Linked DNA regions of Methylobacterium currus. The main gene of each other region encodes a partner of the protein of the gene in region 2 in a complex. Links are inferred from orthologs where the notes say so. Each region holds a gene or a part of one and is shown on either strand. Other genes may lie near its edges.

Evidence for each region. The genes of interacting proteins can lie anywhere in the genome.
Region 1: the proteins of carB (region 2) and carA are in contact, whole or in part, in a solved structure (PDB 1KEE), measured with the Escherichia coli proteins. The link is inferred for Methylobacterium currus from one-to-one orthologs.

What each region holds. Positions count from the first base shown.
Region 1 is NZ_CP028843.1:6,527,810-6,533,480, reverse strand. The notes cover bases 2,598-5,584. They hold carA (glutamine-hydrolyzing carbamoyl-phosphate synthase small subunit), read right to left. Parts: upstream 4,705-5,584; coding sequence 3,490-4,704; downstream 2,598-3,489. Other genes in these bases: DA075_RS29990 (GatB/YqeY domain-containing protein), read left to right, coding at 4,867-5,319; DA075_RS30000 (hypothetical protein), read right to left, coding at 2,982-3,353; DA075_RS30005 (class I SAM-dependent methyltransferase), read right to left, coding at 2,598-2,970. In the rest of the region: DA075_RS30020 (hypothetical protein), read left to right, coding at 1-305; DA075_RS30015 (flavin monoamine oxidase family protein), read right to left, coding at 309-1,622; DA075_RS30010 (hypothetical protein), read left to right, coding at 1,875-2,228; more of DA075_RS30005, read right to left, coding at 2,278-2,597; DA075_RS29985 (methyl-accepting chemotaxis protein), read left to right, coding at 5,640-5,671. UniProt on the Escherichia coli protein: Small subunit of the glutamine-dependent carbamoyl phosphate synthetase (CPSase).
Region 2 is NZ_CP028843.1:5,164,980-5,173,966, reverse strand. Bases 998-5,009 are described here. They hold carB (carbamoyl-phosphate synthase large subunit), read right to left. Parts: upstream 4,672-5,009; coding sequence 1,198-4,671; downstream 998-1,197. Other genes in these bases: DA075_RS23880 (SDR family NAD(P)-dependent oxidoreductase), read left to right, coding at 4,824-5,009; greA (transcription elongation factor GreA), read right to left, coding at 998-1,071. Outside these bases: DA075_RS23895 (hypothetical protein), read right to left, coding at 1-461; more of greA, read right to left, coding at 595-997; more of DA075_RS23880, read left to right, coding at 5,010-5,609; DA075_RS23875 (GtrA family protein), read left to right, coding at 5,719-6,183; DA075_RS23870 (porin), read right to left, coding at 6,422-7,699; DA075_RS23865 (LysR substrate-binding domain-containing protein), read right to left, coding at 8,025-8,903. UniProt on the Escherichia coli protein: Large subunit of the glutamine-dependent carbamoyl phosphate synthetase (CPSase).

The sequences.
Region 1 (5,671 bases), 1.4 Mb from region 2 along the record:
ATGCCGACGGCTACGTCGTGCGGATGCGCGACCTCGATACCGGCGATCTCGACGCGGAGGGCGCCACGGTCTTCCGCACCATGCCGGTGGCCTTCGCCTTCGCGGAGATGTCCGCCGCCTTCGACCGCTTCACCGCCTCGACCGAGGAGGAGGCGGACGACGTCCAGATGGCCACCGACTTCGCGGTGTCCGAGCGCGTCTTCTGCGATCTCAGCAGCCGCCTGTGCGACGGCGGCGTCGCCGGCAACCTGGTCCAGGCCTGGGAGCGCCGGCCGGCGGACGGGCCTCGGCTGACGCTGCACTGATTGTCACGACCCCAGCCGCTTGAGCACGTCCCGTGCCGCCCGCTCCCCGTCGAGCGTCGCCCCGCCCACCGTCATCGCCGCCCCGCCCCCTGCTGCCTCGCCGGCGAGGTAGATCCGCTCGGCCACCGGCACCCGCAGGGCTTCCCGGGCGGCGAGGTGGCCGGGCCGCGCCAGGGAGTAGCTGCCGCGGGAGAACGGGTCGGTCCACCAGGCGGCGAGCCGGCCCGCCGTGACGGCGGCGCGGATGTCGGCGCCGAAGACGCTCACCAGATGGTCGGTCGCCGCGGCCAAGGCCGCCCTCTCGCCGGCCTCGCACAGGGCCCGGGCGCCGTCGCCGCCGCAATGGAGCACCGCCAGGGGCTTCCCGAACGGCTGCATCTCCAGATAGGCGGTGAGGCCGGGCGTGCCGCCGCGCAGGATCACGGCGTCGCGCAGGTCCTGGGCGCGTAGCCGGGCGAGGTCGAGGGCCAGCCCGATCTTGGTGTAGGCGCCCATCGTCAGTCCCGCCACGGCTTGCGCGGTCGCCGCCGGCAGGTCCGGGGTGAAGCGCAAGGAGCCCGACGCCAGCACGCCGACCGGCACCGTCACGATGGCGCAGGCGGCCCGTAAGCGTCCGCGGGGCGTCTCCACGGCGACGCCCGGGCCGCTCCAGTCGAGGCCCGTCACGGGCGTGTCCAGCCGCACCGGCAGGTCGGCGTAGTGGGAGGCCACGAGGGCGCCGTAGCCGTCGACCCAGATGTCGTCGCCGGACCAGAGCTGGTCGTAATCGGCGCAGGAGACCCGGTCCGGCTCCTCGCCGAGGGTGAGGCGGGTGAGCCCGGTGGCGGCGGCCCGTGCCGCCTCGTCCTCGCCCGCCACGGCCTGCGCCACCGAGCGGTCCGGACCGGCCGGGTGGTCGAGGAGGGCGCTGACCCGGCCGAACCCCGACCGGCGCTGGCGCCGCTCGGCCTCGCTCGCCCGGACGCCATCGTTCACCAGGACCGGCCAGGGGCTGGTGGCGTCGTCGGTGGTGCGCACGCGCGCCGCTTGCGCGATCTCCCGCCACGGGTTGCGCTCGGCCCAGTGCACGTATTGCCCGCCGGCATCGAAGCTGCGCCCCGGCCCGAGCGCCGTCTCGGTGAAGGCCCGCCCGCCGACGCGCCCGCGGGCCTCCAGCACCACGACGCTGTGGCCGCTCCGCCGGATCGCCGAAGCCGCGGCGAGGCCGGCGGCGCCAGCCCCGATCACCGCGACGTCGGCATCGCTCGCGGCGCGGGTACGGGTGGAAGCGGCGAGCACGGCGGCGCCGGCCAGGAGGGAGCGACGCGACAGCGTCATCCCGGTTCTCCGTATGGGTTCCTTGTGCGACTCACCTCGGCGGAGGTGCGGCGCCGGCAAGGCTGCGCGGCGAAATATCGCCCGGTCGGCGGCCTGACGGAGCGCCTTCGACGCAGGCTGTCCGAGATCCGAGGTCGACCGGACTTGCCTCGCGTCACCTGCTGCGCCAGGACGATGAGATATGCGGCGGATTCGTTCTCGGGCGCTTAACCGGTGCGGCGCACCGCTGCGCCGGATCGGGGGAGGCGATCAATGCGGGTCGTCGTGTGGCTCATCTCGGGTGCCCTTCTCCTGGTGGCAGGGTGGCACTGGGTGAAACTGGACAAAGTCATTCGTCCCAAAATCCCGAAGACCGGCGAGGAGAGCTTTCGTGTGTCGGTCCGGCACTGGATCTGGAACCCGGACATCTCCGACGACGCGCGGCGTCACGCCGTCGCGGGAGCGTTCGCCCTCGCGACCGGGATGGGTACGGCGAGCATCGGTGTCTGGTGTCGCGGGCTGCCCGCCCTCTCCATCCTCTCGGTCGGTGGGGCCGTGTTCGGGCTCTTCGATGTCGTGCGGGAGTACCGGGTGTTCCGAACGCGGCGCCGCTGGCGGGCAGGCTGACCGTGCGCTGGCAGCATCCGCTCACGGCGATGCGAGCCGCCGTTCGACGTCACGCCCGCCCCACGAACGCCATCCGCCCCTGATTGTGCCCGAGATTCTGCGGCATCCGCTCCGCCGCGAAGCCGGCAGCCGCGAGCCGGGCCAGCATCGCGGCCTCGCCGGAGCGCGTGAGCCCGAGGCGCCGGCGCAAGCTCCGGTAATCCGACACGAGGGTGCGGGCGAGGCCGATCACCGCCGCCAGCAGAAAACCCTCGCGCCGGGCGAAGGCGAGGAGCGCGGCGGCGTCCGACAGAGCGCCGAGATGGGGTGGAATGACGTCGGCGAGGACCAGGCGGCCGCCGGGCTTCAAGAGGCGGCGCCAGGTCAGCAGGCAGGCGTCGAGCTCCGCGGCGGTGAGGTACTGCGCCAGGGAGTTCGCCACCACGAGGTCGAGGCCGGCCGGCGGCAGCGCGGCGACCTCCTCGGGCGACAGGACGGCGATCTTGGGATTGTCGGAGAAGCGCCGGCGAAGGGCGTCGCGCTGGCGCGGCGAGGCGTCGCAGAGGAGGAGCCGGCCGCAAGCCAGAGCGACCCGGGCGGCAGACAGGGCCTCGCCGCTGCCGTGGTCGAGGACGACCGCGTCCGGGTGCGGAACCAGGGCGGCGATCTCGTCGGCCAGCCCGGCATAGTGCCGGGCCTTGTGGCGCGCATTGACGTAGATCGGGGTGTCGCGGTCCCAGAACTCGCGCCAGGAGGCAACCACCCCGGGCGCGCTCAGCCGCCGATCAGCAGGACCGAGACCGCCCGGTCGATCGAGAGATAGAAGACCGCGAAGGCGACGACGGCGGCCAGCGCGAACTCGGCGGCGTCGTTCGGCAGGGCGCGCAGCTCGCGCAGGGTCTCGCGGCCGTAGAGGGCGCCGAGCCAGGCGAGGGTCAGTACCACCGGCATCGCGAACAGGAACGACCAGGTGCTCTCGACGCGGCTCGCCATCGGGTCGATCAGCGCGCGGATGTTGCGCACCCACGGCGCCTGGGTCGCGGCCGCCAGGGTGGTCACCCAGGCCAGCCCCACGGCGATGCCGAGATGGGTCGTGAAGGTGCGGTGCAGGCGCGAGAAGCTGTCGGTCGCGGCGTGGTCGGTCACTGGGCAAGCCCCGAATTCGCGGCCCCGCGACGATCGTTCATCGTCGTCGCTCCAGGGCGGTAGACGGCCGAAGAATCGGCCGCGAGTTCGGGTTTTTTGTGGCTGCGGCCGGATCCGGCCGCAACCTTTTTCAGAGTTACGCGTTGCTGCCTTTCGTCTCGCGCATGAGGCTGACGAAGCGGTCGAACAGGTAGTGGCTGTCCTGCGGGCCCGGCGAGGCTTCCGGGTGGTGCTGCACCGAGAAGGCCGGGCGGTCTGTCAGGGACAGGCCGCAATTCGACCCGTCGAACAGCGAGACGTGGGTCTCGACGGCGTTCTCCGGCAGGCTGTTCGGATCGACCGCGAAGCCGTGGTTCATCGAGACGATCTCGACCTTGCCGGTGGTGCGGTCCTTCACCGGGTGGTTGGCGCCGTGATGGCCCTGGCTCATCTTCACCGTGCGGCCCCCGAGCGCGAGGCCCATCAGCTGGTGGCCGAGGCAGATGCCGAAGGTCGGGACCTTCTTGTCGAGGAGGGCGCGGATCACCGGCACGGCGTATTCGCCGGTCGCCGCCGGGTCGCCGGGGCCGTTCGACAGGAAGACGCCGTCGGGCTTGAGCGCCAGCACCTCCTCGGCGCTCGCGGTGGCCGGCACGACCGTGACGTCGCAGCCCGCCTTCGCCAGGAGGCGCAGGATGTTGCGCTTCACGCCGTAATCGATCGCCACGACCTTGAGGCCCTCGCCCGGCGCGCGGCTGCCGTAGCCGGCGGGGTGCTGCCACACGGTCTGCCCCCAGGTCGTGGAGGCCTTGCTCGTCACCGGCGGCACGAGGTCGAGGCCTTCCATCGGCGGGAGCGCGGCGGCCTTCGCCTTCAGCGCCTCGCGGTCGAAGCGCCCGTCCGGGTCGTTGGCCAGGATCGCGTTCGGCATGCCGCGGTCGCGGATGAGGGCCGTCAGCGCGCGGGTGTCGACCCCGGTGATGCCGACGATGCCGCGGGCCTTCAGCCAGCCGTCGAGGTGGCGCGAGGAGCGCCAGTTGGAGGGATTCGTGACGGCCGAGGCGATCACCGCGCCGCGCACGCCGGAGGCCGGGGCATCGTCGAGGCTCTCGAGGTCCTCGTCGTTGGTGCCGACATTGCCGATATGCGGGAAGGTGAAGGTGACGATCTGCCCGGCATAGGACGGATCGGTCAGGATCTCCTGGTAACCGGTCATCGCGGTGTTGAAGCAGACCTCGCCGGCGGCCTCGCCGGTGGCGCCGATGCCGAAACCCTCCAGAACCGTGCCGTCGGCGAGCACCAGGAGGGCGGTCGCGACGGGCTCGGCCCAGCCTTCGGGTTGCGCGGGGGCGGCCGCGTCGTCTTGCAGCATGATCGTGAACTCGCTTATGTCGCGGCCGGGCACGGCCGACGGGCGCGGCCGGCTGTTTACGGGGCCGGCGGCGGCCCGGTCAATCTGGGGATGCTCCGGTATCCCCTCAAGTGCCTCACCTTTCAAGTGCCTTGCATCACACGACAACACCAGGAGACCGGCATGCTGCGCCAGCGCCTCACCGCCGAGATGAAGGAAGCCATGAAGGCCGGCGACAAGGCGAAGCTCGCCACCGTCCGGCTGATCCAGGCCGCCCTCAAGGACAAGGACATCGAGGCCCGCGGCCTAGGCAAGGAGCCCCTGGGCGAGGAGGAGATCTTTTCGCTGCTCCAGAAGATGATCAAGCAGCGCAACGAATCGGCGACGGTCTACGACCAGGGCGGCCGCCCCGAACTCGCCGAAGGGGAGCGGGCGGAAGCCGCGATCATCGCGCAGTTCCTGCCCCAGCAGATGGACGAGGATGAGACCCGCGCGGCGATCCAGGCCGCCATCGCGGAGACCGGTGCCGCCTCGCCGAAGGACATGGGCAAGGTCATCGCCGCCCTGAAGGGCAAGTATGCCGGCCGGATGGACTTCGCCAAGGCGAGCGGCCTGGTGAAGGGAATGCTGGCCTGACGGCCGCGACCGGCGCCGGGCCCGGCCGTACCGGTGTCGTGCAAGGACGCCGCGCCCGACGCCTCGTCGCGGGCGCCGGCGCGTCTGGACGGCGGAGGTCGATCCCCGCTGTCCCGACGGCGCGGCGCATCGGCCGCGCCGGTTCCCGCCCCGTCTCTCCCGGGCCGCGCGAGCCGGCATCGGGCGTGAGGTTCAACAGAATTTCGCAGAAGGACGTCTGTTCCATCGTTAGGTAAGGATTAAAGAGGTTCGTCGTTATCTCTGCGTCATCCAAGGGGAGCCTGACGGGTTCCGGGGAGCGGGGGTGCACGGTGAGATCGTTGTCGTCCATTCGGGTCCTGGTGCTCGGGAT
Region 2 (8,987 bases):
CCGGCGATGTAGGTCACGCGCCGGCGCTCCGAGGCCGGGTCGTACCAGGCGCCGCCGGCGCTGGCGTTGGTGGCGGAGAGCTGGGGGTGGCGCAGCAGCACGGTGCCGGCGCGGTCGACCACGAGGGCCTCGCCTTCGAGATAGTCGCTGTTGGTGGCATTGCCGCCGCCGAAGCGGGTCTCGCTCCCGGCATAGGGGTTGAGCGAGATGCCGGTCACCCGCACGACGAGCGTCGGGCCGGGGCCGCCGACCCGGTCGGCGAAGTTCTTGGCCAGCGCCGCCTGCAACTCGCCCCGCACGGTCTCCGCATAGGGGCCGAGGCCGCGGGCGAGGAGGGGGCCGACATCGACCCGGATGGCGGAGAAGCGCGTCCCCGGCGGCAGGGTCGCGTCCTGCGCGCCCGCCGGCAGGGCGGCCGCCAGCAGGGCGGCCGCGATCAGGGGTCGGAACCAGCGCAGCATCGGCGTCGTCTCCACGGCGCCCGACGGGGCCACCTCGTGAGGGCCGGGATAGCCTCAGGCCGCCGTCACGGCAACGCTTCGCGGGCCGGGCGCCGGGCGATCCTCCGCTCAGGCGCCGAACGATCGTCGGCGCCTAAGCGCCGAACTGGATGCCGACGATTTCGTAGGACTTGCCGCCGCCCGGGGTGACGACCTCGACGGTGTCGCCGACGGCCTTGCCGATCAGGGCGCGGGCGATGGGCGAGGTGATCGAGACCCGGCCGGCATGCACGTCGGCCTCGGGCTCGCCGACGATCTGGTAGGTCTTCTCCTCCTCGGTGTCCTCGTCGATCAGCTTGACGGTGGCGCCGAACTTGACCTTCGTCCCCGAGAGCTTCGACACGTCGATGACCTCGGCGCGGGAGATCAGGCTCTCCAGCTCCAGCACCCGGCCCTCGTTGTGCGACTGTGCCTCCTTGGCGGCGTGGTACTCGGCATTCTCCGACAGGTCGCCGAGCGCGCGGGCCTCCGCGATCGCCTGGATGATCCGCGGACGCTCCTCCTGCTGGCGGCGCTTCAGCTCCGCCTCCAGAGCCGCGAATCCCCGTACCGTGATCGGAACCTTGTCCATCGTCGTCGTCTCGCGTCACAAATAATCGGCCCGGCGGGAGGGTGAGCCTCCCCGACCGGGCCTGTTTCCGATTGTCCCGCGCGGGCGCGTGGGGATGAGAAGAGATGTCTCCGCGGTCCTACGTCTTCACGCCGCGAAATATTCCTGCAGGGCCCGGACCTCGAGATCGCCCCCGAGATAGGCCTTGATTCCCTCTGCGGCCGCCATCGCTCCCGCGAGAGTGGTGTAGTACGGCACTTTATGCAAGAGGGCGGCCCGGCGCAGGGACCGGGAGTCGGACAGCGCGCCCGCCCCCTCGGTGGTGTTGAACACCAGGTGGATCTCGCCGTTCTTGATCGCGTCGACCACGTGCGGCCGGCCCTCCAGCACCTTGTTGATGCGGGCGCAAGCCACGCCGTTCTCGACGAGGTAGCGCTGCGTGCCGGTGGTGGCGAGCACCGTGAAGCCGAGTTCGGCGAGCAGCTTGATCGATGGCAGGATGCGCGCCTTGTCGCCGTCGCGCACCGAGACGAAGACCGTGCCGGCCTTCGGCACCTGGGTGCCGGAGCCGAGCTGGCTCTTGGCGAAGGCGACGCCGAAGCCGCGGTCGAGGCCGATCACCTCGCCGGTCGAGCGCATCTCCGGCCCGAGCAGCACGTCGACCCCGGGGAAGCGGGCGAAGGGGAAGACCGCTTCCTTGACGGCGATGTGCGGCAGGGTCTTGGGCTTGAGGCCGAAGGAGGCGAGGGGCTCGCCGGCCATGACCCGGGCGGCGATCTTGGCGATCGGCTCGCCGATCACCTTGGCGACGAACGGCACCGTGCGCGACGCCCGCGGGTTCACCTCCAGGACGTAGATCATCCCGTCCTTGATCGCGTATTGCACGTTCATCAGGCCGCCGACCTCGAGCGCGAGCGCGAGGCCGCGGGTCTGGCGCTCCAGCTCGGCGATGGTTTCGGCTGAGAGCGAGCGCGGCGGCAGCGAGCAGGCCGAGTCCCCCGAGTGGATGCCCGCCTCCTCGATGTGCTCCATGATGCCGGCGATGAAGACATCCTTCCCGTCCGAGACCGCGTCGACGTCGACCTCGATCGCGTCCGACAGGTAGCGGTCGAACAGGAGCGGGTTCTTGCCCAGGACGGTGTTGATCTGGCCGGTCTTGTCGTTGGGGTAACGGGCCTTCACGTCCGACGGGATCAGGCTCGGCAGGGTGTCGAGCAGGTAGTCGGCGAACTGGGTCTCGTCGTGGATGATCGCCATCGCGCGCCCGCCGAGCACGTAGGAGGGGCGCACCACGAAGGGCAGGCCGAGATCGGCGGCGATGAGCCGGCTCTGCTCCACCGAATAGGCGATGCCGTTCTTCGGCTGCTTCAGGTGCAGCTTGTCGAGCAGGCGCTTGAAGCGGTCGCGGTCCTCGGCGAGGTCGATCGCGTCCGGCGAGGTGCCGAGGATCGGCACCCCGGCCTCCTCGAGGGCGCGGGCGAGCTTCAGCGGGGTCTGGCCGCCGAACTGCACGATGACGCCGTGGAGCGTGCCGGCCTGCCGCTCGGTCTCGATGATCTCCAGCACGTCCTCGGCGGTCAGCGGCTCGAAATAGAGCCGGTCCGAGGTGTCGTAGTCGGTCGAGACCGTCTCCGGATTGCAGTTGACCATGATGGTCTCGTAACCCGCATCCGAGAGCGCGAAGCAGGCGTGGCAGCAGCAATAGTCGAACTCGATGCCCTGGCCGATCCGGTTCGGGCCGCCGCCGAGGATGATCACCTTCTTCTTGTCCGAGGGCAGCGCCTCGTCGGCCATCGCGCCCGCGAAGGGGGCGACGTAGGTCGAGTACATATAGGCCGTCGGCGACTTGAACTCGGCCGCGCAGGTGTCGATCCGCTTGAAGACCGGCCGCACGCGGAGCGACCGGCGGGCGTCGCGCACCGCACCCTCGTCCGTGCCGGCGAGCACGGCGAGGCGCGCATCGGAAAAACCCGCCGCCTTGAGCTGGCGGAAGGCGCCTTCGGTCTTCGGCAGGCCGAAGCGCTTCACCTTCGTCTCGAGATCGATGATGCCCTGGAGCTGCTCCAGGAACCACGGGTCGATCTTGCAGGAGGCGTGGACCTCCTCGTGGCTGACGCCGAGGCGCAAAGCCTGCGCCACCTTGAGCAGCCGGTCGGGGGTCGGGGTGCCGATCGCCGCCTTGATGGCGTTGCGGTCGTCGCCCTTGCCGAGGCCCTCGATCTCGATCTCGTCGAGGCCGGTGAGGCCGGTCTCCAGCGAGCGCAGGGCCTTCTGGAGCGACTCGGAGAAGGTGCGGCCGATCGCCATCGCCTCGCCGACCGACTTCATGGCGGTGGTCAGCGTCGGCTCGGCGCCCGGGAACTTCTCGAAGGCGAAGCGCGGGATCTTGGTGACGACGTAGTCGATCGTCGGCTCGAACGAGGCCGGGGTGGCACCGCCCGTGATGTCGTTGGCGATCTCGTCGAGGGTGTAGCCGACGGCGAGCTTGGCCGCGACCTTGGCGATCGGGAAGCCGGTCGCCTTCGAGGCGAGCGCCGAGGAGCGCGACACGCGCGGGTTCATCTCGATCACGATCATCCGGCCGGTGGCCGGATCGACGGCGAACTGCACGTTCGAGCCGCCGGTCTCGACGCCGATCTCGCGCAGGACCGCGAGCGAGGCGTCGCGCATGCGCTGGTATTCCTTGTCGGTCAGCGTCAGCGCCGGCGCCACCGTGATCGAGTCGCCGGTATGCACCCCCATCGGGTCGAGGTTCTCGATCGAGCAGACGATGATGCAGTTGTCCGCACGATCGCGGACGACCTCCATCTCGTACTCCTTCCAGCCCAGCACCGATTCCTCGATCAGCACCTCGTTGGTCGGCGAGGCGTCGATGCCGCGTTCGACGATGTCGAGGAACTCCTCCCGGTTATAGGCGATGCCTCCGCCGGTGCCGCCCATCGTGAAGGACGGCCGGATGATCGCCGGCAGGCCGACCTCGGCCAAAGCCACCAGCGCCTGGCCGATCGCGTGCTCGCCGTAGCGCTTGCGCCGGTCGTTCTCGCCGGAGGCCCACTTCTTCTCGAAGGCGGCGAGCGCCGCCTTGCGGGACTGCGGGTCGCTCTCGGCCGCCTCGATGCGGGCCACCTCGGCGAGGTACTTCTCCCGGTCGGCCTTCTTGGCCGCCGAGGCGTTGGCCAGCGCCGATTTCGGGGTCTCGAGCCCGATCTTGGTCATCGCGTCGCGGAAGAGGCTGCGATCCTCCGCCTTGTCGATCGCCTCCGCGGTGGCGCCGATCATCTGCACGCCGAATTTTTCCAGCACGCCCATGCGCTTGAGCGAGAGGGCGCAGTTCAGCGCGGTCTGCCCGCCCATGGTCGGCAGGAGGGCGTCGGGCCGCTCCTTCTCGATGATGCGGGCGACGATCTCCGGCGTGATCGGCTCGACATAGGTGGCGTCGGCGAGATCCGGATCGGTCATGATCGTCGCCGGATTCGAGTTGACCAGGATGATCCGGTAGCCTTCCTCACGCAGGGCCTTGCAGGCCTGCGTGCCGGAATAATCGAACTCGCATGCCTGCCCGATGACGATCGGGCCCGCGCCGATGATGAGGATGGAGGAGAGATCGGTGCGCTTGGGCATCGGACGCTTCAGACTCGTGCGGCGCGCTGCCTCGTTCCTCGGATCCGGCGTCGCGAGGCCCTGGCGGGCGTCGAGGCGGGAGCGGAACGTACGGGAGCGGCGGGGATTGCGTTGGGCGCCCTTAGCATAGGCGTACAGATCAGGGGAAGGGTGTGGCCGAGAACGGGGACAGGAGGGGAGATGCGCGCTGGACGCTGGTCACCGGCGCGTCGAGCGGAATCGGCGCCGAGATCGCCCGGGCCTTCGCCCGGCGCGGGCGACCGCTGGTGCTGAGCGCCCGGCGGGTGGACCGCCTGGAGGCGCTGGCGGCGGACCTGCCCGTCCCGGTCGCGGTGATCCCGGCCGACCTCGCGGCACCGGGCGCCGCCGAGGGCCTGATCGCGGCGGTCGCGGCGCGGGGCATTCCTCTCCACACCCTCGTCAACAATGCGGGCTTCGGCCTGCGCGGCCGCCTCAGCGCCCTGCCGGCGCAGGACCAGACCGAGATGGTGGCGGTGAATGTCACGGCGCCGACCGTGCTCAGCCGCCTGGTGCTGCCCGGCCTGATCGCCCGGCGCTCCGGCGGCATCCTCAACGTCGCCTCTGTGGTCGCCTACCTGCCGGGTCCCAACATGGCGGCCTACTATGCCAGCAAGGCCTACCTCCTGTCGCTGTCGGAGGCCCTCTACGAGGAGGCGCGGCCGCACGGCGTGACCGTCACGGCCGTCTGTCCCGGCGCCACCGCGACGGAGTTTTCGGAGCGGGCCGATGTCGGCGGCGCCAAGCGCTTCACCGGCAACGTGATGGCGCCGGACGCGGTGGCCGAGGCGGCGGTCGCCGGCCATCTCGCCGGCCGTGCGGTGGTGATCCCCGGAGCGGCCAACCGGGCCGCGGTGATCGGCGCCCGCCTGATGCCGCGCTGGCTCAGCCGAAAGGTGGCGGCTCGCCTGCAAGGATGACCCCGGATCCGCCGCTTTCGGGTCATCTTCGGTTCAGTGCCCGGCGCTAGACAGGAAGCGGGGCGGCGCCGGCCGCCCCGATGATTCCTGTGCGTGGTCGAGTGACGCCGTGGCGAGCGAACCGAGAGCGAAGCTGTGGGATGCCGACGCGCTGGCGGCTCTTGCGCGGCAATTCCTCTCTTATGTCGGTGTGAGCCTCGCGGCGCTCGCCGTGCATTACGCCCTGCTCGCCGCCCTGGTCGAGACCGGCCGCGCCGATCCGGTGCCGGCGGCGCTCGCCGGCTACCTCGCCGGCGCGGTGGTCTCCTACGGGCTCAACCGCCGCCTGACCTATGCGAGCGCCCGGCCCCATGCCGAGGCGACCTGGCGCTTCGGCGTCGTGGCGGCCATCGGCTTCGGGCTGACCTGGCTGATCATGGCGGGGCTCACCCGCGGGTTCGGCCTGCCCTACCTGCCGGCCCAGCTGCTGGCGACCGGCGTCGTGGTGTTCTGGAATTTCCTCGGCCATCGCCTGTGGACCTTCGCCGGCAGGCCGGTGCCGGTCTTGTCGGAAGAGACGTCGGGGGTGCGGTGACGCCCCGGGTCATGGCCGGCGGTGCGAACGACCGGCTTCGTCCGTAGGGCCTTTGCCCGTCTTTGCGCGGATCGCTCTTCCGCCCCGCCGCCGTCTTGCAGGCCCAGCTCCGCCTGTCCCGCACGAAAGCCTCGCTCGTCCTTCAATCCGACTTTCGTGATGCCACCAAAACGACGGACGCCCGCCCGGCGGGAAGCCGGGCGGGCGCGGGGGGACGGTCGGTGATCGGGGGAGCGGCTTAGAAGGTGATGCCGCCCTCGATCATGTAGCGGTCCTGCGAGGTGCGGTTGCCGGTGCGGCCGAAGCCGGTGCCGAGCGTGCCGAAGACCAGGTCGCCGCGGGTGATGTCGTAGAGCTGAACCCGCGAATACTCGCCGCGGACGAAGTAGCGGTCAAAGGTGAAGGTCGGCGTGACGGTGAAGGACAGGGCCGAGCTGCCCGCGCCGTAGAGCAGGCTGGTGCCGCCGGCGAACCGGTCGCCGGTCTGGGCGATGTACTCGACGCGGCCGGCGAGCGCGAAGTTGTCGGTGAAGGCGTAGCTCGCCAGGACCGCTCCGCCATAGGTCGAGGCGCCCTCGGCGATGCCGATCTTGAAGTCGCGCGCGACGTTCGTGTACTGGAAGTAGGGCGTGATCGTCCACGGCCCGTTCGAATAGGTGTAGTTGATCGACAGGATCCCGCTATTCTGCTGGAAGAGCGGCGTCGCGTAGGAGTAGCGCAGGCTGCGCGACAGCACGTCGGTGCGGTCGAGGTTGACGCCGCCGTTGATGCCGAAGGTGTTGTTGTCGTCGAGCTTGTAGGTGACGGCGCCGGTGAGCCAGCTGATGTTGCCGGAGAAGAATCCGTCGGTGCCGGCGACCGAGGCCGACCACGGGCCGTCGCTGTAGTTCACCTGCACGCCGTGGTTGATGATGTTCTCCTGGTTGAACAGGAGGCCACGGGAGATGTTCAGGTTCTGGAAGGTGAACGGCGCCTCGGTGCCGATCAGGGTCGGCATCCGGCCGCCCTGGATCGACCAGTTGTCGTTGAACACGTACTTGCCGAAGGCGACCGGCAGCGGCGTGAACAGCAGGTCGGTCTGGTCGAGGGCGCTGTAGTTGAGGAAGCCGAGGGCCGGGATCGCGTAGGCGCCGGCCTGGACGTAGAATTGGAACGGGCCGTCGGCCTTCTGGATCCAGCCCTGGATGTTGGTGAAGTCGACCCGGGCCGCCCGGTCGCTCGGCAGCGGCGCGGCTGAGAACGGGAAGGGGTTGGTCTGGGTATAGGCGTAGCCGGTGATCGCGCCGCCGACATAGATGTCGCCGAAGCCGCCGAGGGTGAAGCAGGACGGGTTCGGGTTCGGCTTGATGACGCCGCCATAGGCCGGCAGCGACAGGGTCGCCTTGCAGTGCTCGACAACGGCCACCGGGGCAGGGGCCGGGGCGGCCAGGTCGGCGGCGAGAGCGGAGCCGGACGACAGCAGGGCGACGGTCAGGCTGCTGAGGGTGAAGCGCATTGCCACGGTCGGGGAGTCCATGTGGAGCCGGATCTGTGGGGCCAGATCCGGCCGGGGCCAACTGCGGCCAAGCTGGCAGTGTGGCGGCAACGTGGCAAAACCTTTTGTTGTGCGTTTGCTCAAAAATTGGGCAATCTAGCCTCTGTTGCGAAGGTGTATCCGTTGCCGTGTCTTTCGCGCAACGCGGGTGGATACTTGGTCTGCGTACGATTCGAGCGGTCTCGCGGCGCCTCTGCGTTGGGGCAGTTCGGCGCGAGCCGCCCGAGATGCACCCGCCGGTGATGGGGTCGGACCCTGCTGGCACCGGCGATGCGCCGGGACCGCGGGGCGTGACGGGATCGCCGGCTCACGCCTCCGCGGCCAGCATCCGCCGCAGCCAGTCGACGAAGGCCGACGCGGCCGGCGAGAGCGGACGGTCCGCCGCCGGCACGGCGGCGAAGCCGTCGGCGAAGCGGTGCAGGCCGCAGGGGGCGACGAGGCGGCCCGCCGCCAGGTCGTCGCGCACCAGCACCTGCTCCACCAGCGCGACGCCGAGGCCCGACAGGGCGGCCTCGATGCACAGGCCGTTATGCGGGAAGGCGATGTCCCGCTCGGCCGCGACCCGCATCCCCGTCGCCGCCTCCCAGGCCGGCCAGGAATGCGGCGTGTATTCGTGGACGATCCGGGTCTCGGCGGCGATCCGCCGGTTCTCGACCCGGACCAAGTAATCGGGCGCGCAGACCGCCCCGAAGGCCACGTCGCCGAGGCGGATCGCCCGGGTCTCGTCGCGGATCGGATGGGCGAGCCGGTCCCAGGTCAGCACCAGGTCTGCGCCGTCGTCGCGGGTCTCCCGGGCCGAGGTCATCGAGAGGCGCACCTGCACCGTCGGCCGCTCGCGGTAGAAGCCCGACAGCCGCGGCACCAGCCAGCGCATCGCGAAGGTCGCCCCGCAGGCGAGGTGGACGTTGGCGCCGCGCCCGGCATCGCGCAGGCGAAGGTAGCCCCGCTCCAGATCGTCGAGCACCCCCGCCACCACGGCCCGGAAGGCCTCGCCGGCGGGGGTGAGCCGCAGGCCCGTGCCGGCCTTCTCGAACAGGGCGGTGCCGGCCTGATCCTGCAGCGCCCGCACCTGGCGCGACACCGCCCCGTGGGTGCGCCCGAGCTCGTTGGCCGCCTTCGTCACCGAGCCGAGGCGCGCCGCCGCCTCGAAGGCGCGCAGGGACGAGAGCGGCGGCAGATTGCGCATGGCGGAGACCTGTGAGTTTCGCGCACGAAACGGGGTGAAGAACTCAATATACGGCGGTCCCCGCTCCGGGTAGCTCTGCCTGGC